DNA from 4 places in the Pseudomonas arsenicoxydans genome. Region 1 is predicted to be linked to each of the others. Evidence: predicted binding sites of a transcription regulator. Region 1 holds the regulator's gene; each other region holds the start of a gene.
The links. The regulator FliA, encoded in region 1, starts transcription of late flagellar genes. The targets are predictions, from matches to a motif close to CTAAAGTTTNNNNNNNNNNNGCCGNTAA.
Positions count from the first base shown of each region.

Region 1 (5,373 bases):
ATTCGGATCCGCTGAAAGAATTTCCGAGACGCGGCGGCGGAAAAACCCCGAATCGTCCACCACCAGGACTTTGACTGCCATAAACACTCCGTTAGATGGAGCGAGGCTTGGTCGCCCCGCTCCACCAGAATCAAATACGCCGCGTGGCGTAACGCTTGAGCATGCTCGGAACATCGAGAATCAACGCGATGCGACCGTCACCCGTGATGGTGGCGCCCGACATGCCCGGGGTTCCCTGGAGCATTTTGCCCAATGGCTTGATGACCACTTCTTCCTGGCCCACCAGTTGATCGACGACGAAGCCGATCCGCTGAGTGCCCACCGAAAGGATCACCACATGGCCTTCACGCTGCTCTTCGTGAGCGGCGGAGCTGACCAGCCAGCGCTTGAGGTAGAACAACGGCAGCGCCTTGTCCCGCACAATCACCACTTCCTGGCCGTCCACCACGTTGGTGGTCGAGAGGTCGAGGTGGAAAATCTCGTTGACGTTCACCAGTGGGAACGCAAACGCCTGGTTGCCGAGCATGACCATCAGCGTCGGCATGATCGCCAGGGTCAACGGGACCTTGATGACGATCTTCGAGCCCTGGCCCTTGGTCGAGTAGATGTTGATCGAACCGTTGAGCTGGGAAATCTTGGTTTTCACCACGTCCATGCCCACGCCACGACCCGACACGTCGGAGATCTCGGTCTTGGTCGAGAACCCGGGTGCGAAAATCAGGTTGTAGCACTCGGTGTCGCTCAAGCGATCGGCCGCGTCCTTGTCCATCACACCGCGCTTTACCGCGATGGAACGCAGGACGTTCGGGTCCATGCCTTTGCCGTCATCGGAGATCGACAGCAGGATGTGGTCGCCTTCCTGTTCGGCCGCGAGGATCACTTTGCCGCCGCGGGACTTGCCCGAGGCTTCGCGCTCTTCCGGCGACTCGATGCCGTGGTCGACCGCGTTGCGCACCAAGTGGACCAGCGGGTCGGCCAGGGCCTCCACAAGGTTCTTGTCGAGGTCGGTTTCTTCGCCGACCAGCTCCAGGATGATCTCTTTCTTGAGCTGGCGAGCCAGATCGCGAACCAGACGCGGGAAGCGTCCGAAGACCTTCTTGATCGGTTGCATCCGGGTCTTCATCACCGCGGTCTGCAGATCGGCGGTGACCACGTCGAGGTTCGACACGGCCTTGGACATGGCTTCGTCGCCGCTGTTGAGGCCCAGACGGACCAAGCGGTTACGCACCAATACCAGTTCGCCCACCATGTTCATGATTTCGTCGAGACGCGCGGTATCAACCCGCACAGTGGTCTCGGCTTCACTGGCCGGTTTTTCCGGTGGCGGCGCGGACGGCGCGGCGCGAGCCGGTGCCGGTGCAGCGGCGGCAGCCGGTTTCGGCGCTTCAGCTTTAGGTTCTGGTTTCGGTGCAGCAGCAGGTGCCTTGGCAGCAGGAGCGGTCACCACGGTGCCGGTGCCTACTTCGGTGAACTTGCCTTTGCCATGCAATTCGTCGAGCAGTGATTCGAACTCGTGATCGGAGATCAGATCACCGCCGGCCGCTTTAGCGGTCGGCGCAGCCGGAGCGGGTACGGAAGCAATGGCCGATTCCAGCGCATCAACGGCGAAGTTGCCCTTGCCGTGCAACTGGTCGAGCAATGCCTCGAATTCGTCGTCGGTGATGTCGGAGCTGTCGCCTGCCGCTTTCGGGGCAGCCGGTGCCGCAGGCGCAGGCGCTGCCACCGCATCGACAGCGAACTGGCCTTTGCCGTGCAGTTGATCGAGCAACGACTCGAACTCGGCATCGGTGATTTCGTCACTTGCCGCCGCTTGTGCCGATTGCACAGGCGCAGCCGCCGGCGCTTCAGCCTGAGCCTTGACGGCGTTCAGCGAGTCCAGCAGTTGTTCAAATTCGTTATCGGTGATGTCGCCCGACTCTTCAGCGGCCGGAGCCTGGACCACTTCAGCCACCGGCGCTGCTTCATCAGCGATTTGCGGCTCGGCCAGGCGGGCCAGTGCCGCAAGCAATTCTGGAGTCGCAGCCGTGATCGGGCTGCGTTCGCGGACTTCGGTGAACATGCCGTTCACCGCATCCAGCGCTTCGAGAACCACGTCCATCAGTTCCGAGTCGACGCGACGCTCACCCTTGCGCAGGATGTCGAACACGTTCTCGGCGATGTGACAGCACTCCACCAGCTCGTTGAGCTGGAGGAAGCCGGCGCCCCCTTTTACAGTGTGAAAACCGCGAAAAATTGCATTGAGCAGATCCGCATCATCCGGTCGGCTTTCAAGCTCGACCAGCTGTTCGGACAGTTGCTCTAGAATCTCGCCGGCCTCAACCAGGAAATCCTGAAGGATCTCTTCATCGGCGCCGAAGCTCATTAAGGGGGGTGCTCCTAAAGGTCTAAAAACCTAAAAAACCTAGAATCTAAAACTCTAAAATCCTAGGCTGGATAACAAATCGTCCACATCGTCCTGACCGGACACAACGTCTTCTCTTTTATCGGCATGAATCTGCGGACCTTCACCCTGAGAGAGATGTTTTTGTGGATCTTTTTCAGCCAGCATCGCTTCACGGTCATGTTCAATACCCGCAAAGCGGTCTACCTGGCTGGCCATGAGCACGAGCTTGAGCAGGTTGCTTTCAACTTCGGTGACCAATTGGGTCACGCGCTTGATCACCTGACCGGTGAGGTCCTGGTAATCCTGAGCCAGTAGGATGTCGTTGAGGTTGCTTGACACCACGCGATTGTCTTCGCTGCTGCGTGTCAGGAAACCGTCGACCCGCCGCGCCAACTCGCGGAACTCTTCAGCCCCGACTTCACGACGCATGAACCGTCCCCAATCCGTGCTCAACGCCTGAGCTTCATTGCTCAGGCCGTTGACCAGCGGCGTGGCGTTTTCCACCAAGTCCATGGTGCGGTTGGCAGCGGCCTCGGTCAGCTTGACCACATACCCCAGACGCTCGGTGGCATCGGTGATCTGGGACACTTCCTCGGCTTGCGGCATGTTCGGGTCAATCTGGAAATTGACGATCGCGCTATGCAGCTCGCGAGTGAGCTTGCCCACCTCCTGATACAGGCCGCGGTCACGGGTCTGATTGAGCTCATGGATCAGTTGCACAGCATCGCCGAACTTGCCCTTTTCAAGGCTGTTGACCAATTCGACCGCGTGTTTTTTCAGGGTCGATTCAAAATCGCCCTGTGAAGATTCGTTATTGTCCATAGCTCCCCCGGTGACGCAGTGTCTCAACCGATGCGTTCGAAAATCTTTTCGATTTTGTCTTTCAACGCCTGGGCCGTGAAGGGTTTGACCACATAGCCGTTTACACCGGCCTGGGCCGCTTCGATGATCTGCTCGCGCTTGGCTTCAGCGGTGACCATCAGCACTGGCAGGTGCTTGAGCTTTTCATCGGCGCGCACGTGGCGCAGCAGATCGATGCCGGTCATGCCAGGCATGTTCCAGTCCGTTACCAGAAAGTCGATGCTGCCGCTGTTGAGAACCGGAATGGCGGTAGTGCCATCGTCAGCCTCGACCGTGTTGGTGAACCCAAGGTCACGCAACAGGTTTTTTATGATCCGCCGCATCGTTGAGAAGTCATCAACGATGAGGATTTTCATGTTCTTGTCCAATTCGACCTCCAAGCAGTCTTAAACGCGCCCAGCACCTGGACACGCCATTTCAATCAATCCGGCAATGCACTCGATGACTGTCTGGAGCACAACAGATCGCGACCGGTGCAGTAAATCCCGCACCGGTCCCGCTCGCAGTGTCCCCACACTGCCTTCAGCGCGCTCGCCACTCCCCCAAACGCCCCCGCAAGCGGGCCGCGCACTGGCTGTGTAACTGGCTGACCCGGGATTCGCTGACCCCAAGGACCTCACCGATTTCCTTGAGGTTCAGCTCTTCGTCGTAGTACAGCGCCAACACCAGTCGCTCACGCTCCGGCAAATTGGCAATCGCGTCCGCCAGCGCCGCCTGGAAGCGTTCATCTTCCAGATCGCGTGACGGTTCCAGATGAGCACTGGCGCCGTCCTCATGCAGCCCTTCGTGTTCACCGTCCTGTAACAGGTCGTCGAAACTGAAGAGGCGGCTGCCCAAGGTGTCGTTCAAAATCCCGTAATAATCGTCGAGACTCAATTGGAGTTCGGCCGCAACCTCGTGATCTTTAGCGTCACGACCGGTTTTAGCTTCAATCGAGCGAATTGCGTCACTGACCATGCGGGTATTGCGGTGGACCGAACGTGGCGCCCAGTCCCCTTTGCGAACTTCATCGAGCATCGCGCCGCGGATTCGAATGCCCGCGTACGTCTCGAAACTCGCGCCCTTGCTGGCGTCATATTTGGTCGACACTTCAAGCAGGCCGATCATTCCGGCCTGGATCAGATCTTCAACCTGAACACTGGCTGGCAGACGTGCCAGCAGGTGGTAAGCAATGCGTTTGACCAGTGGCGCGTAACGCTCGATCAGCTCGTACTGCGCGTCACGTGCCGACTTCTTGTAGAGGTTGTAGCCACTGGCTGTCATAGGACGGGTCCTGCGGTCTGTTGCACGAGACGCTCAACGAAAAACTCCAGGTGCCCACGCGGGTTGGCAGGCAACGGCCAGGTATCGACCTTCTGCGCAATCGCCTTGAACGCCAGGGCGCATTTGGAGCGCGGGAAGGCTTCATAGACGGCGCGTTGCTTCTGCACAGCCTTGCATACGCTTTCGTCGTAAGGCACAGCGCCAACGTATTGTAGGGCGACGTCGAGGAAGCGGTCCGTGACCTTGGTCAACTTGGCGAACAGGTTGCGACCTTCCTGCGGGCTTTGTGCCATGTTGGCCAGCACGCGGAAGCGGTTCATGCCGTAATCGCGGTTCAGCAACTTGATCAGTGCGTAGGCGTCTGTGATCGAGGTCGGCTCGTCGCATACCACCAGCAAGACTTCTTGCGCTGCGCGAACAAAACTGACTACCGAGTCACCAATACCTGCAGCCGTATCGATCACCAGGACGTCGAGGTTGTCGCCGATATCGCTGAAGGCCTGGATCAGGCCGGCGTGTTGAGCCGGGCTCAGATGAACCATGCTCTGGGTGCCGGACGCGGCCGGGACGATGCGGATTCCGCCGGGGCCTTGCAACAGAACGTCGCGCAGCTCACAGCGGCCTTCGATGACGTCGGCCAGGGTACGTTTGGGTGTCAGTCCCAGGAGGACGTCGACGTTCGCCAACCCCAGGTCGGCGTCCAACAGCATGACGCGACGGCCGAGCTCAGCCAGGGCCAGTGACAAATTCACTGACACGTTAGTCTTGCCGACGCCACCCTTGCCGCCGGTCACCGCGATCACCTGTACGGGATGCATGCTGCCCATGTTATTTCTTTACCTTGTCTTGCATAGACGGAGGCCACA
Region 1 covers NZ_LT629705.1:2,894,086-2,899,458, reverse strand. The annotation lists gene BLQ41_RS13470 (protein-glutamate methylesterase/protein-glutamine glutaminase) at 1-81, opposite strand, end outside; gene BLQ41_RS13465 (chemotaxis protein CheA) at 131-2,362, opposite strand; gene BLQ41_RS13460 (protein phosphatase CheZ) at 2,417-3,205, opposite strand; gene BLQ41_RS13455 (chemotaxis response regulator CheY) at 3,229-3,600, opposite strand; gene fliA (RNA polymerase sigma factor FliA) at 3,767-4,507, opposite strand; gene fleN (flagellar synthesis regulator FleN) at 4,504-5,334, opposite strand.

Region 2 (5,373 bases), 1.4 Mb from region 1:
GGCGAGGTCGCGGATGTTCACCAGGTTGCGGTCGACTTCGCGGGACACCTGGGCCTGTTCTTCCGAGGCGCTGGCGATCACCAGGTTGCGTTCGTTGATCAAGTGGATCGATTGAGTGATCTGCTCCAGTGCGACACCGGCGGCGCGGGCCATTTCCAGGGTGCTTTGGGTGCGCTGATTGCTTTGCGCCATCGACGAGACCGCTTCACCTGTACCGTTCTGAATCCCGGCGACCATTTTTTCGATTTCCTGGGTCGACTGTGCGGTGCGATGGGCCAGGGCCCGGACTTCGTCCGCCACCACGGCAAAACCGCGCCCAGCTTCACCGGCACGGGCGGCTTCGATGGCGGCATTGAGTGCCAGCAGGTTGGTCTGTTCAGCGATCGCGCGGATCACGTCCAGCACTTTGCCGATGTCACGGCCCTGAGTGGCCAGGCCTTCGATCATCAGCGAGGTGTTTTGCACGTCGTGGGTCATGGTCTGGATGGCGTTGACGGTTTCCACCACGCGATCACGACCTTCGCGTGCAGCCTGGGTCGACTGGTTCGAAGCTTCGGACGTCGACACCGCATTGCGCGCCACTTCTTCCACGGCGGCGGTCATTTCGTTGACCGCCGTCGCCGCTTGTTCGATTTCGTTGTTCTGTTGCTGGATGCCCCGGGACGCTTCCTGGGTCACGGTGCTGAGTTCTTCGGCGGCGGCGCCCAGCTGGGTCGCGGAACCGGCGATCTGTTCGATGGTTTTGCGCAGGTTGGCCTGCATCTCGGACAAGGCGCCAAGCAAACGTGCCGATTCGTCTTTGCCATCGATTTCGATAGCGGTGGTCAGGTTGCCACCGGCGATGGTCTGGGCCACCTGCAGCGCGCGGTTCAGCGGCGTGACGATACTGCGGGTCAGCAGCCAGGCGAGCAACACGGTGAGTAACGCGGCAATCACCGCCACTACGACGATGCCGGTAATCGCGCTGCTGTAATGTTCACCCGCTTCGACGGAAGCTGCTTTGGCGTCGCTGTTGTTCAGGGCTATCAGTTTGTTCAGCTGCTCGCCCATCTGATCGGTGCCGTCCTTGATCCGTGTATTGATCAGGGCGCGCATCTCATCGAGCTTGTCCTGTCGCGACAGCTCCAGCATCTGACTCTGGGCTTGCATGTAATTGTCCAGCGTTGCCGTGAAGGTCTTGTACAGCGCGGCTTCTTCGGGGCTGGCGGGCAAGGCGGCATAACTGGATTGCGCGGTACGCACCTTGTCGATCAGTGCACTGATACGGGTTTGCGCTTCCTGCAACGCGCTCGCGTCACGGTTGACCAACACCCGGAAGGAAAGGATGCGCAGGCGCAGAACGTTCTCGGTCAGGTTACCCAGATAGCCGACACTGGGCAGCTGCGTGCTTTCCATGTCGACGGACGCCTGGCGAATGATCGACATGCGGCTCACGGAGAACACACCCAGCCCGATGACGAGCAAGGCAATGAAGGCAAAACCCAGGAAAGCTCGAGGCGCGATATTCAGATTACGCAGTGACATAGCAAGATACTCGGTGATTGAGGCTTCGAGCATCCATGCCGTGATCACTGAAGGGCGCGCGGCGGAACGCGCTTTCAGTTTGGCGGCGCCGTTGTAGTTGGTTTGTGCGCGCCTATTGGTTGTATCGGCCGGGGGATGAGGTTTTTTACAGGGGCTGGAGAAAATATTTCAATACATTTCACGTGTTTCATCGATGAAACACTTAATAGTCAAATTGCAAAACCTGTGGGAGCGGGCTTGCCTGACGGGTAATCGTCAGGCCTGGCGCGTCGCCATTCGCCAGACCCGCGCGATATCGCTGGCACGATCGCGCAACAAGCGTGGTGCCTCGGCGCACGCTTGCTCCAGCGTCATCGGCCCACTGGCCAAGGCAAACGCGGCATCGATGCCATGTTCATACAGGTCCTGGTAACCCTCGCCCAAGGTTCCGGCGATGACAATCACCGGCACGCCCTGCTCCCGGGCAATACGCGCCACGCCGAACGGGGTTTTGCCGCGTAGCGTCTGGGCATCGAAACGCCCTTCGCCGGTGATCACCAGGTCGGCCCCGTTCACGGCTTCAGCCAGCCCGACCAGTTCGGCGACGACTTCCACGCCGGCCTTGAATTGCGCATTCAGAAACGCTTTGGCTGCGAAGCCCAAACCACCGGCCGCGCCGCTGCCGGGTTCGTCCTTGACGTCTTTGCCCAACGCCTGGGCGCACAACCGGGCGAAGTGTCCAAGGGCTGTATCCAGTTGCTGCACCTGTTCGGGCGATGCTCCTTTCTGCGGACCAAAAATCGCTGAAGCGCCGTGGGGTCCGCACAGGGGATTGTTGACGTCGGCCGCAATGTCGAATCGCACCGCGGTCAATCGCGGGTCGATTGCACTCAGGTCGATGTGGGCCAGCTCCGCGAGCGCCAAACCACCCGGCGCCAGCATTTGCCCTTGAGCGTCCAGCAGCTTCACGCCCAATGCCTGCATCGCCCCGGCACCGCCGTCGTTGGTGGCGCTGCCGCCAATCGCCAGGATCACCCGTTGTGCCCCGGCGTCCAGTGCGGCGCGAATCAGTTCACCGGTGCCGAACGTGCTGCTGGTGCAGGCATCACGTTTGCCCGGCGCGACCAATTGCAGGCCGCTGGCCTCAGCCATTTCGATGATCGCGGTGTGGCTCTGGGGCAACCATCCCCACGCGGCATCGACTGGTGCACCGAGCGGGCCACGCACCGTGGTGCGGCGCAATTGACCTTCGCACGCCGCCAGAATCGACTCCACCGTGCCTTCGCCGCCATCGGCCATCGGGCACTTGATCAGTTGCGCATCGGGCCAGACCTCAGCCAGGCCGAGCGCAATGGCGTCGGCCACACCCTGGGCACTGAGGCTGTCCTTGAACGAATCGGGGGCGATGACGATTTTCATGCGAATTCTCCAGTTCCAATGCGCTCCATGCTGCCAGCAGCCCCGGACAATAACGCCAGTCCGCTGCACAAGCCGACATGACGATTATTGTTCATTTCCACAAAACAAAAATACCCACATCCCCGTGTAGGAGCTGTCGAGTGAAACGAGGCTGCGATCTTTTGATCTTGTTTTTAAAAATCAAAATCAAAAGATCGCAGCCTCGTTTCACTCGACAGCTCCTACATCGCCCCTGGGGGATTTGCGTCGGTTTGTGGCAAGAGCTGCACGCCCAGGTAAAGCGCGAGCATGCCGTCCAGCTTCAGCGGATCAACCCCGCTCAGCTCGGCGATCCGCTCCATCCGATAACGCAGACTGTTGCGATGAATCCCCAGCGCATCGGCGCACGCCTGGCTCTGCCCATCGTGCTCACACCAACTGCGCAAGGTCGCCAGCAACTGACCGTTACCGTCCTTGGCGATGACCTGGCGCAACGGTTTGAGCAGTTCATCCAGCGCATCGTCATTGCGGTGACGCCAGAGCATCACCGGCAGGCGATAACGGTTGAGCGTGAGCAAGCGCGAATGCGGCAACACATCGCGACCATAGGCCAGCAAGTCGCCGACGCGCCGATAGCAACGGCGTAACCCTGACAGTCCATCCGCCTGCCCGCCCACCGCAATGCGCAAAATGTTCCAACCCAGGCCATCGAGTTTTTCCAGCAGCCGATCGTTCTCGATCGTTTGGGTGGCCGGTCGGCACCACAGCAACGAGGACTTGGCCGAACTCACGCACCAACTGTCCGGGTAGCGCGAAGTCAGCCAGGCGCTGAGCGCCTCGACGGTCTGCCCCGGTCCGTGTTCCATGCCCAGCTCGAACAGATAAGGCACCCGCGTCAATTGCGGCTTGAGCCCCAATTGCTGTGCCTCGTCCAGCAAGCGCGGCGAATCCCCCGCCTCGCTCAACAGCAGCGCCAGCAAATCATCACAACGCTGACGCCGCCATTGCTGCTCGGCCTGCTGATTGCGCTGGCCGACCAACATCTCGGCGGTCATGCGCACAAGCTCGGCATACGTGCGCAATTGCTCCGGTTCGCCGGTGATGCCCAGCACGCCGATCAAGCGTTGATCGAGCAACAGCGGCAGGTTGATCCCCGGTTGCACGCCTTTGAGATGAATCGCCGTTTGCGCGTCGATTTCCACTACTCGCCCATTGGCCAGCACCAGTTGCGCGCCTTCATGGCGAGTGTTGATGCGCTCCGGTTCACCGCTCCCCAGAATCAACCCCTGACTGTCCATGACGTTGACGTTGTACGGCAGAATGGCCATCGCCCGGTCGACGATGTCCTGGGCCAGGTCGTGATCGAGTTCGAACATAATGGGGATCCTTGAAAACGCTGGTAGGACGGTTGTTCAGCCGCACAGGGCTGGCTGACAAACCCTGTGCTCAGGCACAAAGACAACAACCATCAGGGTGGCCGAGACTCTCTGGGCGATCAACTTACCCGTTGCATCACAAAAAATCATAATAATGAGAGAGCCCGCCATGTCACAGAGCGCCGCCGCAACCCAGGCCATCGTTGACGAAAAAAACGCCGTCTACAAACGCATTACCCTGCGTTTGATCCCCTTCATCTTCATCTGCTACCTGTTCAACTACCTCGACCGGGTCAACGTTGGATTCGCCAAACTGCAGATGCTCGACGCGCTGAAATTCAGCGAAACCGTGTACGGCCTTGGCGCCGGGATCTTCTTCATTGGCTACGTGTTGTGCGGCGTGCCGAGCAACCTGGCGCTGACCAAATTCGGCCCACGGCGCTGGATCGCGCTGATGATGATCGTCTGGGGCACGCTGTCGACCTGCCTGCTGTTCGTCACCACACCGACCGAGTTCTACACCCTGCGCCTGTTCACCGGCGCGGCTGAAGCCGGGTTCTTCCCGGGCGTGGTGCTTTATCTCTCGCAGTGGTTCCCGACGTTCCGCCGTGGCCGCATCATGGCGCTGTTCATGTCGGCGATACCGGTGTCCGGCCTGCTCGGCAGTCCGTTCTCTGGCTGGATCCTCAACCACTTTGGCGCAGGCCAGGCCGGTTTGGCGGGCTGGCAGTGGATGTTCCTGTTGCAAGGCATCCCGACCGTGATCCTCGGCGCCCTCGCCTACTTCATGCTCAGCGACAGCTACGCCAACGCCAAATGGCTCACGCCGTTCGAGCGTTCGGTGCTGGAGGCCGACCACGCCGAAGACCTGGCCAACAAACCGAAAACCACCACCGACTCGCTGCTGGCCGTGTTCAAGAACCCGGCGATCTGGGCCTTTGGCTTGATCTACTTCTGCATCCAGAGCGGTGTCTACGCGATCAACTTCTGGCTGCCGTCGATCATCAAGAACCTGGGTTTCAGCGACAATCTGGTGATTGGCTGGTTGAGTGCGATTCCCTACCTGCTGGCGGCGGTGTTCATGTTGTTGGTCGGT
Region 2 covers NZ_LT629705.1:4,291,525-4,296,897, reverse strand. The annotation lists gene BLQ41_RS20155 (methyl-accepting chemotaxis protein) at 1-1,524, opposite strand, end outside; gene BLQ41_RS20150 (glycerate kinase) at 1,780-2,922, opposite strand; gene BLQ41_RS20145 (sugar diacid recognition domain-containing protein) at 3,144-4,277, opposite strand; gene BLQ41_RS20140 (MFS transporter) at 4,447-5,373, shown strand, end outside.
Region 2: a site for FliA is predicted at 1,646-1,673, ahead of BLQ41_RS20155 (methyl-accepting chemotaxis protein). Genes of this name have one in related genera too.

Region 3 (5,373 bases), 3.0 Mb from region 1:
TCTCTTCGAAGTGCAGGTAACGCAACTCGACTGGTGCGGTCATGTTGCCGAAGGGCAGGGCGGCGACGAAGCGGTCATAGACCTGGCCCAGTTGCAGGCTGCTGGTGATGTCGCCTTCAAAACGCAACTTGCAGCCGGTGGCCGAAATGTCCAGCAGCTTGCCGCCCAGGGTCGACTTGAGTTTGTCGCCGCCCAGTTCGACGCTGACCAGTTGCGCCAGTTTCAACGCTGCACGGAACGCGTTGCGGCGCTGGTGATAAACCACTTCAGCGGGCAGGGGGCCACGATAGCAGCGAGTATCGCCGGACTCATCGATGGACAGCGCGCCATTGCTTTCCCAGGCGATGCGCACACCGTCGTGGAAGCCTTCAACCTTGAACGGTTCTCCGGCCAGCAGAAAGCGTTCTCCGTCACGCGGGATCATTTCATCCAGGGTGATCATATTTCTGTCGCGATCAATGTCCACCAGATAGCTCTGAAAGCGCTGGGTGCGCTCATGGAACGTAATGATCAGCGGGTCATGGCTGTCCTGAAGCTGGCGCAGGTTGCTGGAGATCTCCAGAGGTGTGGTAAGCACCTTGGGTGGCTGCGGGGCGTCTTCCGCGCTTTGGGTATTGAACACGGTTAATCGATCTCCAGGCAAAAAATTGACTACGGCGAGCCAGCATTTTGCCAGCATGTTTCGTGTCTTGATAGGGCGTGTCGATGCAAAGGCTCAAGCCTGACTGAGCGGGCGCGGCTTCGCAAGCTTGGCGGTGGATCCGCGGGCATCATAAAGCGCGGGTGGTTCGCCACCGGTGAGGATTTTCAGCTGATTGGCCGTGGCGGCCTGCTGGACCAGAATGGACTGGCCATTACTGGCGTTGGCAGTCTGACACTGAGCCAGGAGGTCGGTCAGCACATCGCTTTGTGCCAGCAACTGTTCACCAATGCTGGAATGGCTGGCAAGTTGCTCGAGACCCGTGCGATTGAGCGGCAGGTTGAGGCTGGCGAGGATTTCACTGCGCTTGCGGCCATGCTGGTCAAGCAAAACGATCAGTGCCTGTTTCTGCGCGAGAATATCCTCGAGCAGTTGCATGTCGCGACCATGCAAGGCGAGGGACTCGGTTTGCAGTAACTCCAGCAAGTGTTGCGCCGGGGCAAAGTCGTCGATGATCAGTTGCAGTAAATTAGTATCGTGCATGGCTGGCCTTGGGGTTTAAGCGTCCAAAAGCCTGGCGCAGGCAATGGCCTAGCGCTGGGCTTCGAAGTTGAGCAGTTTGCTGGCTACACGGTTGCTGTCGACTTTATAGCTGCCATCGGCGATTGCTGCTTTCAACTCTGCCACACGGGCGTTGTCGACGGCAGGCTGATCGCGCAGCTTGTCAGTGACCTTCTGCAACTGTTGAGCCTCATTGCTGAGGTGTACCGATTCCCCGCTTGTGACGGTACTGGCCTGTTCGGCCGGGGTATTCAGCGGCGCGGATTTGCCGGCTTCGGCGGTTTCCTTCGCGGCGCTGGTACGCGTACTACCGGTAAGTGGCGAGGAGCTGTTTAAACGGCTGAAATCGATGACCATGATAAAAAACCTCTGGGTATTTGGACGCTTGCCATGTTTTCGGCTCTCCCTGCAAAAACTTTAGGCTCATTTATCAATGAGCGTGCAAGTGCCAGTGCTTTTCCTGCCTGGGGCACAGTTTAGGGAACCGCCGGGCAACGCGCCATCTCTTCACCCAAAGAGATAAAGATATCTACATAGCCACTTCCACTTGGCCTGGCGCGATCACCTGCGCCTTGATGACCCGATTGGAATTGAGATTTTTCACTCGAATCTGTTCACGCAAGCCGCCGTTGGACAGCGCTTCGCCGGGCATGCGCACACTGAGCGTACCACTGCGTGCCGTGATCACCACCTGGTCGCCCTTACTAATGACTTCCGCCTGTTCCAGATGCACCAGCGTCAGGACCTGATCGGCGACCGTTGGTCGGGTAAGTTTTTGTCCGATGGCTTGATCCAGCGAGGTGAAATAACCCTGGTTGATCAGACTGATATCACGTTCACGCAGCATCACATCCTCGGGTTCGACGATACCGGCGCGCTTGAGCGGCCGAGTAGTCGTGACGACCTCCCGAAACAGGCGGACTTGAGCGGGCACGAAGACGGTCCAGGGCGAGGAGCTATCGCAGCGAACCTTGACCGTGACCCGTCCGATCGGGGTCGCCGGGCTCTCCAGAGTGGCTGTCAATTCCTTGTCGCACATGGGCATATGCATACGTGGATCGAGTCGGTTGACTTCGATTTCGTAGCGACCTTCGGTTTGACTGGTAGCCAAATAGTCCTCTACGGTGAATTCAAGAAAGCCCTGTGTGACGCCGATAAGCATGTCAGGCAAGGTAACCGAGTCAGCAAGGGCAGGGCTGCCAGCGTTGAACAGGCAAACGGCCGGCATCACACAAAGCAATTTGCGGAAAGTTGATGTCAGGCGTCGGAAAAATGTCGGTTCTGTGTTCATAAGAGTTAAAAAGCAAGCGCCGTGCCGTTTAGCAATGAATGCGCGTCGCAACACACTTAAGCGTTGGTGTAGGAGTTCTGTGCATGGCTGGTGTAATGGATTCAGTAAACCAGCGCACGCAACTGGTGGGGCAGAATCGCCTTGAACTGTTGTTGTTCCGTCTTGACGGTCAGCAGCTGTATGGGATCAACGTTTTCAAGGTTCGTGAGGTGCTGCAATGCCCCAAGCTGACCCTGATGCCCAAGTCCAGTCCTGTCGTGTGCGGTGTGGCAAATATCCGGGGGGCGACCATTCCGATTCTCGATCTGGCAATGGCGACCGGCTCCGGCGCGCTTAAGGATCAGAGCAATCCGTTTGTGATCATTACGGAGTACAACACCAAGACCCAGGGTTTCCTGGTGCGCTCGGTGGAGCGCATCGTCAACATGAACTGGGAGGAAATTCATCCACCTCCCAAGGGTACCGGGCGCGATCATTACCTGACCGCTGTGACTCGGGTCGACAATCAGCTAGTCGAAATCATCGACGTCGAAAAAGTGCTGGCGGAAGTGGCACCCACACCGGAAGCGATTTCGGTCGGTGTGGTGGATGTCGAAACCCAGCACAAAGCGTTGTCGCTGCGGGTCTTGACGGTTGATGACTCATCGGTGGCGCGCAAGCAAGTGACGCGCTGCCTGCAAACGATCGGCGTCGAAGTGGTGGCGTTGAACGACGGTCGGCAAGCGCTGGAATACCTGCGCAAGCTGGTCGACGAGGGCAAGAAGCCGGAAGAAGAGTTCCTGATGATGATTTCCGACATCGAGATGCCGGAAATGGACGGGTACACGCTGACGGCCGAGATCCGCGCCGACCCGCGCATGCAAAAGCTTCATATCATCCTGCATACTTCGTTGTCGGGCGTATTCAATCAGGCGATGGTCAAGAAAGTCGGTGCTGATGACTTCCTTGCCAAATTCCGTCCTGATGACCTGGCATCCCGGGTAGTCGACCGGATCAAAGCAGCAGATATCAGCTAGGGGCCTTTTGCCCCTGGCGGTTCAACACGATTTAAGAGGCGGTATCTTTGTCTACGGGTAATTTGGATTTCGAACAGTTCCGGGTATTCCTGGAAAAAGCCTGTGGCATTTTGCTCGGTGAAAACAAGCAATACCTGGTATCGAGCCGTCTCAACAAACTGATGGAACAGCAGGGTATCAAGTCGTTGGGTGAACTGGTCCAGCGCATTCAGACCCAGCCGCGCAGTGGTTTGCGCGAGATGGTGGTGGATGCCATGACCACCAACGAAACCCTGTGGTTTCGTGACACCTATCCGTTTGAAGTCTTGAAGAACAAGGTGTTGCCCGAAGCGATCAAGGCAGCCCCCGGTCAGCGTCTGCGGATTTGGTCGGCGGCGTGCTCGTCGGGTCAGGAACCGTATTCGCTGTCGATGTCCATCGATGAGTTCGAGCGGGTCAACATGGGCCAGTTGAAAATGGGTGTGCAGATCGTTGCCACTGATTTGTCCGGCACCATGCTGACCAACTGCAAGACCGGCGAGTACGACAGCCTGGCCATCGGCCGTGGCCTGTCGCCCGAACGCCTTCAGCGTTATTTCGACCCCAAGGGGCCGGGACGCTGGGCGATCAAGGCGCCGATCAAGAGTCGCGTGGAGTTTCGCTCGTTCAACCTGCTCGACAGCTACGCAGCCCTGGGCAAGTTCGATATCGTGTTCTGCCGCAACGTGTTGATCTACTTTTCCGCCGAGGTGAAGAAAGACATCCTGCTGCGCATTCACAGCACGCTCAAACCCGGCGGTTATCTGTTCCTTGGCGCTTCCGAAGCGCTGAACGGTTTGCCGGACCACTACCAGATGGTCCAGTGCAGCCCGGGGATCATTTACCAGGCGAAGTGATGGGTTGGCGGCACACATGAAAACGGGAGTCCTCAGGGGCTCCCGTTTTTTTATGCCTGATGATTTCTCGGCACCACCGCCATTCCCTGTGGGAGCCGGGCTTGCCCGCGATAGCGGTATCACAGGCGAAGTTGATGTGACTGACACACCGCCATCGCGGGCAAGCCCGGCTCCCACAGGGAATGGCGGTGTTCTGAAAATCGGTGACAAGCGGCAGAAAAGCGGCAGACGGCGGAAACCGGTTGCCGCTTTTCTGGCATTGCCGCCTTGCCACCGCCCGCAAAGCCCCGGTTTACGGGATTTTTTGAATTGGCACGCCGCTTGCTATGTCTCTGTTACGAAAATCAGGTCACCCGAAGGTTTCCCGACATGAGCATCAGCTTCGATAAAGCGCTCGGTATCCACGAACAAGCCTTGGGCTTTCGCGCCCAGCGTGCCGAAGTCCTGGCCAACAACATTGCCAACGCCGATACCCCGAACTACAAGGCTCGGGACCTGGAGTTCTCCAAAGTGCTCGCTGCACAGAACGAGAAAACCAATGGCGGCACCTTTGCCTTGAACATGACCAACAGCCGTCATATCGAAGCCGAAGGCCTGGGTAACGGCGACGAATCGCTGATGTATCGCACCCCGATGCAACCGTCGATCGACCAGAACACCGTTGACGCTCAACTGGAACAGTCGAATTACGCGGAAAACGCGGTCGGCTTCCAGGCCAGCTTCACCCTGCTCAACAGCAAATTCAAAGGGCTGATGGCAGCCCTGCGCGGAGAGTAATTCATGTCTCTATCCAGTGTTTTCAACATTGCCGGTAGCGGCATGAGTGCCCAGACCACTCGCTTGAACACCGTGGCTTCGAACATCGCCAACGCCGAAACCGTTTCGTCGAGCATCGACCAGACCTATCGCGCCCGTCACCCGGTATTCGCCACCATGTTCCAGGGCGGCCAGAGCGGCGGCGGTGATTCGCTGTTCCAGAACCAGGACGCG
Region 3 covers NZ_LT629705.1:5,894,175-5,899,547, reverse strand. The annotation lists gene BLQ41_RS27625 (flagellar brake protein) at 1-622, opposite strand, end outside; gene BLQ41_RS27620 (flagella synthesis protein FlgN) at 716-1,183, opposite strand; gene flgM (flagellar biosynthesis anti-sigma factor FlgM) at 1,232-1,558, opposite strand; gene flgA (flagellar basal body P-ring formation chaperone FlgA) at 1,731-2,492, opposite strand; gene BLQ41_RS27605 (chemotaxis protein CheV) at 2,576-3,508, shown strand; gene cheR (protein-glutamate O-methyltransferase CheR) at 3,556-4,383, shown strand; gene flgB (flagellar basal body rod protein FlgB) at 4,753-5,160, shown strand; gene flgC (flagellar basal body rod protein FlgC) at 5,164-5,373, shown strand, end outside.
Region 3: a site for FliA is predicted at 1,595-1,622, ahead of flgM (flagellar biosynthesis anti-sigma factor FlgM). Genes of this name have one in related genera too.

Region 4 (5,373 bases), 1.6 Mb from region 1:
CTGTTTCACCGCAGCGGACGCAACCTGCAATTGACCGAGTCGGCGCGGCTGATCCTTCCTGGCATTCGCGAAGGCTTTACCGCGCTGGAACGTGCCTGCAATACCTTGCGCGCCGAAGACGACATCCTGCGTATGAAAGCTCCGTCGACGCTGACCATGCGCTGGCTGCTGGCCCGGCTCAGCCGTTTTCGGCATCTGCAACCGGGCAACGAGGTGCAACTGACCAGCGCCTGGATGGACATCGACTCGGTGGACTTCAATCACGAACCGTTCGACTGCGCCGTGATCCTCAGCAACGGACATTTCCCGCCGGACTGGGAGGCGACGCGGTTGTTTCCAGAAGAGTTGATTCCCGTGGGGGCGCCGAATCTGCTGAAGGATCAGCCGTGGGACGTTGCGCGTCTGGCCAGCACCGAACTGCTGCACCCGACGCCGGACCGCCGAGACTGGCGCACGTGGCTTGTGCGCATGGGCCTGGATGATCAGGTGTCGCTCAAGGGCGGGCAGGTATTCGACACACTGGAGCTGGGCATGATCGCGGCAGCCCGAGGTTACGGTGTGTCCATGGGCGATTTGTTGATGGTGGCGGAGGATGTCGCGCAGGGTCGTCTGAGTCTGCCGTGGCCGACCGCAGTGGCCAGCGGTGAGAATTATTACCTGGTCTGGCCGAAAACCCGTCCGGGAGGTGAACGTTTGCGCCGCCTCAGCGATTTCCTGCTCGGGGAGGTCCGGGCCATGGATTTACCGGATGTCGAGCGCCTGAGCTGAATCGATAGAGCCCCAGTGTTAGAGGCCTTGAGCCATATCCTCGTTTTTTACTCAAGTATTCAGGTTTGCCGCCGAATATCTGCAGATGGAACCTTCGTGCAGGTTCGTTGCAATTCCCTTTGAATATTGCCGAGTGTGCATCGTGATCAGGATGATCCGGTCGCTCAGCCAGGAGCTGTCATGTCTCAACCCCGTGCCCGGATCGCCTCACAGCTAGGTCTTGCGCTCGCCGTGATTCTGGCGATTGTCATCACTGGCAGTACCGTATTCGCCCTGCGTTCGCTGGACAGTGCCAACCTCGCCACCCGCGAGGAGCACCTGGCCAGCGAAGCCCGGTTGCTGGCTGACCAATTGAGCACCTTTCACGGCACGTTGCGTGAAAGCACCCAGCGTCTGGCCGGCCTGTTCGAGAAACGCTTCAGTGCGGGTCTGAACTTACACCCGGATGAGCCGGTGACCGTGGCGGGCACGCAGACACCGGGCTTGCACCTGGGCAGCGAAGTGTTGAACAACAACTTCAAGGAAGTTGACGAGTTCAAGCAAATGACGGCGGGCGTCGCGACGGTGTTCGTGCGCAGTGGCGAAGACTTTGTACGGGTCAGTACCTCCCTGACCAAGCAGGATGGCAACCGGGCCATCGGCACCTTGCTGGATCATGCCAACCCGGCCTATGCGCGGTTGATGGCGGGGCAGAGCTACGTCGGCCGCGCCTTGCTCTTTGATCGCTCCTACATGACTCAGTACACCCCTGTACGCGACAGCAGCGGCAAGGTGATTGCCGTGTTATTCGTGGGGTTCGATTACACCGATGCGCAGAATGCGCAGTTTGAGAACCTCAAACGCTTCCGCATCGGCCAGACCGGTTCCCTGGCGCTGCTGGATGAGCAGAACAAGTGGCTGGTTCCGATTGCGGGCGTGCAGGCGCTTGATAAAGCAGTCCCGGCCATCACCGGCCTGGCGAAAACTCAGGGCAAGGGCGATTTCTGGAGCGACAAGTCTGAAGACTTCTACAGTGTGGCCGTGCCGTTCGACGGCGGCCCATGGTCGGTGGTGGCGAGCATGCCAAAAACCGAAATCAGCGCCGTGACCTGGAGCGTTGGCATTCAACTGGCGATCGGCAGTCTGCTGGCGACGCTGATTGCCGTGGGTTCGGCGGTCTGGTTGCTGCGCAGCAAACTCGCGCCGCTGGGCGATCTGGTGCGCCAGGCTGAAGCGCTGGGCGCCGGTGATCTGAGCGTGCGCCTGAACGTGTCGAGCAATGACGAGATCGGTCAACTGGCTCGCGCCTTCAACCAGATGAGCCAGGCGTTGTCGACGATGGTCGAGCACATCCGCAAGGCCTCGGGCGAGGTCAACAGTCGTGCCCAGGCCTTGTCCGGCCTGTCCGGCGGTGCGTATGAAGGGATGGAGCAGCAGTCCGGCGAAATCACCAGCATGGCCGGTGCCGTGGAAGAATTCAGCGCCACGTCCCTGAACATTGCCGACAACATGGGCAGCACCCAGCGCCTAGCGCAGGAAAACGCACAGCAAACCCAGATTGGTCGCACGTCGATGGACGAAGCGTCCTCGTCTCTGGAGCAAATCGCTGGCGCCTTGAACAGCACCGCCACCGTGATCAACACCCTCGGTCAGCGCTCCCAGGAAATCGGCGGCATCGTTGGCGTGATTACCTCGATCGCCGAACAAACCAACCTGCTGGCGTTGAACGCGGCCATCGAAGCGGCCCGTGCCGGCGAGCAGGGTCGCGGCTTTGCGGTGGTGGCCGATGAGGTGCGCAACCTGGCTTCACGCACTCGCCAGGCCACCGATGAAATTTCCGGGATGATTCAAAGCATCCAGCAGGAAACCGGCAACGCGATCAGCACCATGGAGCAAGGCAACCTGTTAATGCAGGAAGGCCTGTCGCGTAACGCCAACGTGGCCTCGGCCCTGGCGCGCATCGACGAGCAGAGCCGCTCGGCCGGCGAGCAATTCGCGGCGATCACCACGGCGACTCAGGAACAGAGCAGCACCGCGACCTTGCTCAGCAGCAACCTGCAAAGCATTGCGCTGGCCAACAGCGAGCAGCGTGAAGTGGTGTCGAACCTGGCCGTTACCGCCAAAGAGCTGGAGAAGCTGGCGGCTGACTTGCGGCAAGAGGTTGACCGGTTTCGTTGAGGCGGCCGAAGCAGCTATCGCGAGCAGGCTCCACACTGGATTTGTGAACAACACATATCCTGTGGGAGCGAGCCTGCTCGCGATTGGCCTCACCTCAATCCTCAAGTCGAGCGATCAATCACACTTGGCATTACTCGACACTTCCTTCGTCGCCTGTTTCAACTGGCTACCCAGCTCAGCCGCATTGGTGCTGCTGTAAACTCGGCCACCGGTATTTTCAGCGATGCAACGTGACGGGCCACCGGTGCCGATTTTCACTACGTTGACCCGCAGGCGTGGTTGTTCCCTGGCGATGCGACGGGATACCGCGCAGGCGTCTTTATTGCAACCGTCCTCGCCGTCGACGAACATCACGATCACTGCATCGTTATTGCGCCCGTCGACCTTGCTGGCGGCGTAGGCCAGGCTGTCGGCCAGTGGTGTGCCATCGTTGGGAACCAGGCCGCGAATCCCGTTGATCAACCGCGGGCGGTCGCCAAGCTTGAACACGCCCTGGTCCGGTGTTCTTTCGCAACCGGCGAAGGTGATCAGGCGCGTGTCGATTTTCGGGTCCAGCCCATTGATCATGCCGGCCAGCGATTCCTTGGCGACGTCCATGCGGCTGGGCTTGGCGAAGATCTGCATGGTGCGGTTCGGGTCCAGGTACTTGTTCATCTCATTGCCGAAGAACCAGTCCTCGTCGGCTTTCACCGACTTGATGTTCAAATCCATCGAGCCCGAAGTGTCGAGTACCACCACAAATTGCGGGGGCACGGCATCCGGCGCTTTTTTACGGCACGCGTAGTTGTCCAGCGTCGGGGCTGGAGGTGGCGGAGGTGGCGGCGCGACCGGTTTTGGTGGTGGGACCGGCTTGGGCGGCGGCACTGGTTTTGGTTCGGGCACCGGTTCTGGTTCCGGGGCAGGCTCCGGTTCCACGACAGGCTCGGGAGCCGGTTCAACCGGTTTCTCCACCGGTTTCTCCACAGGCGTCACCACCGGCGCTACCGGTGGAACCACGACCACCGGCTCACGGTGCAGGAACCACCAGAGCCACAGCGCCAGAAGCAACAACAGCAGCGCCAGCAGGGCCGCCGCGATCCACCAGCCACGGCGCGAAGGCGGTACGACCGGCACGACCGGAACCACCGGCGGCACGACTGGTTTGGGCGGACGCTGGTTCCAGCGCACCACCAGCGGCTCACCATTGAGGCTGTAAAGCTTGTCCAGTTCGGGCGTGCCGAGCAGGCTGCGCAGGTCTTGCGCTTCCGTCGGTTGACCGCGTTTTTGCAGTTCGTCCGCCAGCTGTCCGAGGGACGTCTGACGCACTTCATAGGTTTCCAGCAAGCGTCGTTGCGCGTCCTCGTTGAGGTCGGCGTAGGGCGTGGGTTGGCCACCCAGTTCGGTCCACCATTCCAGCACGTCACCGCTGCCCATTCGCGGAATGGCGAAGAGACTGGCGACGGTCGGCGGAAAGTGTTTCTGGATGAGGGCGACTTTGGCTTGCAGCGCACTCATCCCCTCCGGTGTGGCTTGCGCATCCCTGATGACCCGCTGCATGACGACGATTCCTGAAAAAGGTGCTGGCCTCCATCGGGAGGCCTGCGGGGTGAAAAGTTACTCTTCGTAACCGAGGCTGAATTGCAGTTGGTTAACCTTCTTCTGCAAGGCCTTCAGTTGCTCCTGCTTGGCGGCCAGCGTCGCCGGTGACGCCTTGGTCGCGGGCGCCGCCTGCGATGCCTTGAGCTGCTGCTCAAGCCCGGCGATCTGCTTCTGGACCTGGCTTTCATTGGCATGCCGGGCTTTCAAGGAGGACAGCAACTGACTCAGGGACTGGTTCAGCGCCGCCTGGGATTTCTGCTGGCTGGCCAGGTCGGTCTTGGTGCTTAGTTGCTGGGCCTGAATGTTCTCGTAGACCTGGCGGAACATGGCGTTTTCCTGGCGAGAGGCAGACAGGGCCTGTTCTTTCTGCTTGACCTGATCGCTGTAGCCACCGGAGTAGTCGCAGTTCATTTTGGTCAGCATGCTGCTGTCGCGATTGGTCGCATCGCATTCGCCGGGCTTGGTCGCGCAACCGCTCAAAGCCAGGACGGCGGTGAGGAGCGCCAGTGGTCGTAGCGTCATGTGCTTAGCCCAGGGTGATAGCGGAGCGTTGGCTGTACAGACCGTCGACTTCCTTCTGCAGGGCGGCGACTTTCTGGTTCATTTTCTTAATGTTCATGTCCACCTGCTTGATCTCGGCACCGCTGGCACCTTGTGCACGCTCGGCGTCTGCCACTTTGGTGTACTCGGTGACTTTGGTGCGCATGTTGCCGAGGTCTTTGCGCAGGCGCGCGATGTTCGAATCAATCTCGGCGATTTGCACCTGGGCCTTGGCTTTGTCGACTTTCTTGTTGGCGATGTCCTTTTTGATCTGGGCGATCTGCGCCTGGTCGTCATTGATCACTTGCTGAGCGGTCGCGGTACGGGCGA
Region 4 covers NZ_LT629705.1:1,277,917-1,283,289, forward strand. The annotation lists gene BLQ41_RS05715 (LysR substrate-binding domain-containing protein) at 1-768, shown strand, start outside; gene BLQ41_RS05725 (methyl-accepting chemotaxis protein) at 949-2,925, shown strand; gene BLQ41_RS05730 (vWA domain-containing protein) at 3,040-4,461, opposite strand; gene BLQ41_RS05735 (hypothetical protein) at 4,519-5,025, opposite strand; gene BLQ41_RS05740 (hypothetical protein) at 5,030-5,373, opposite strand, start outside.
Region 4: a site for FliA is predicted at 819-846, ahead of BLQ41_RS05725 (methyl-accepting chemotaxis protein). Genes of this name have one in related genera too.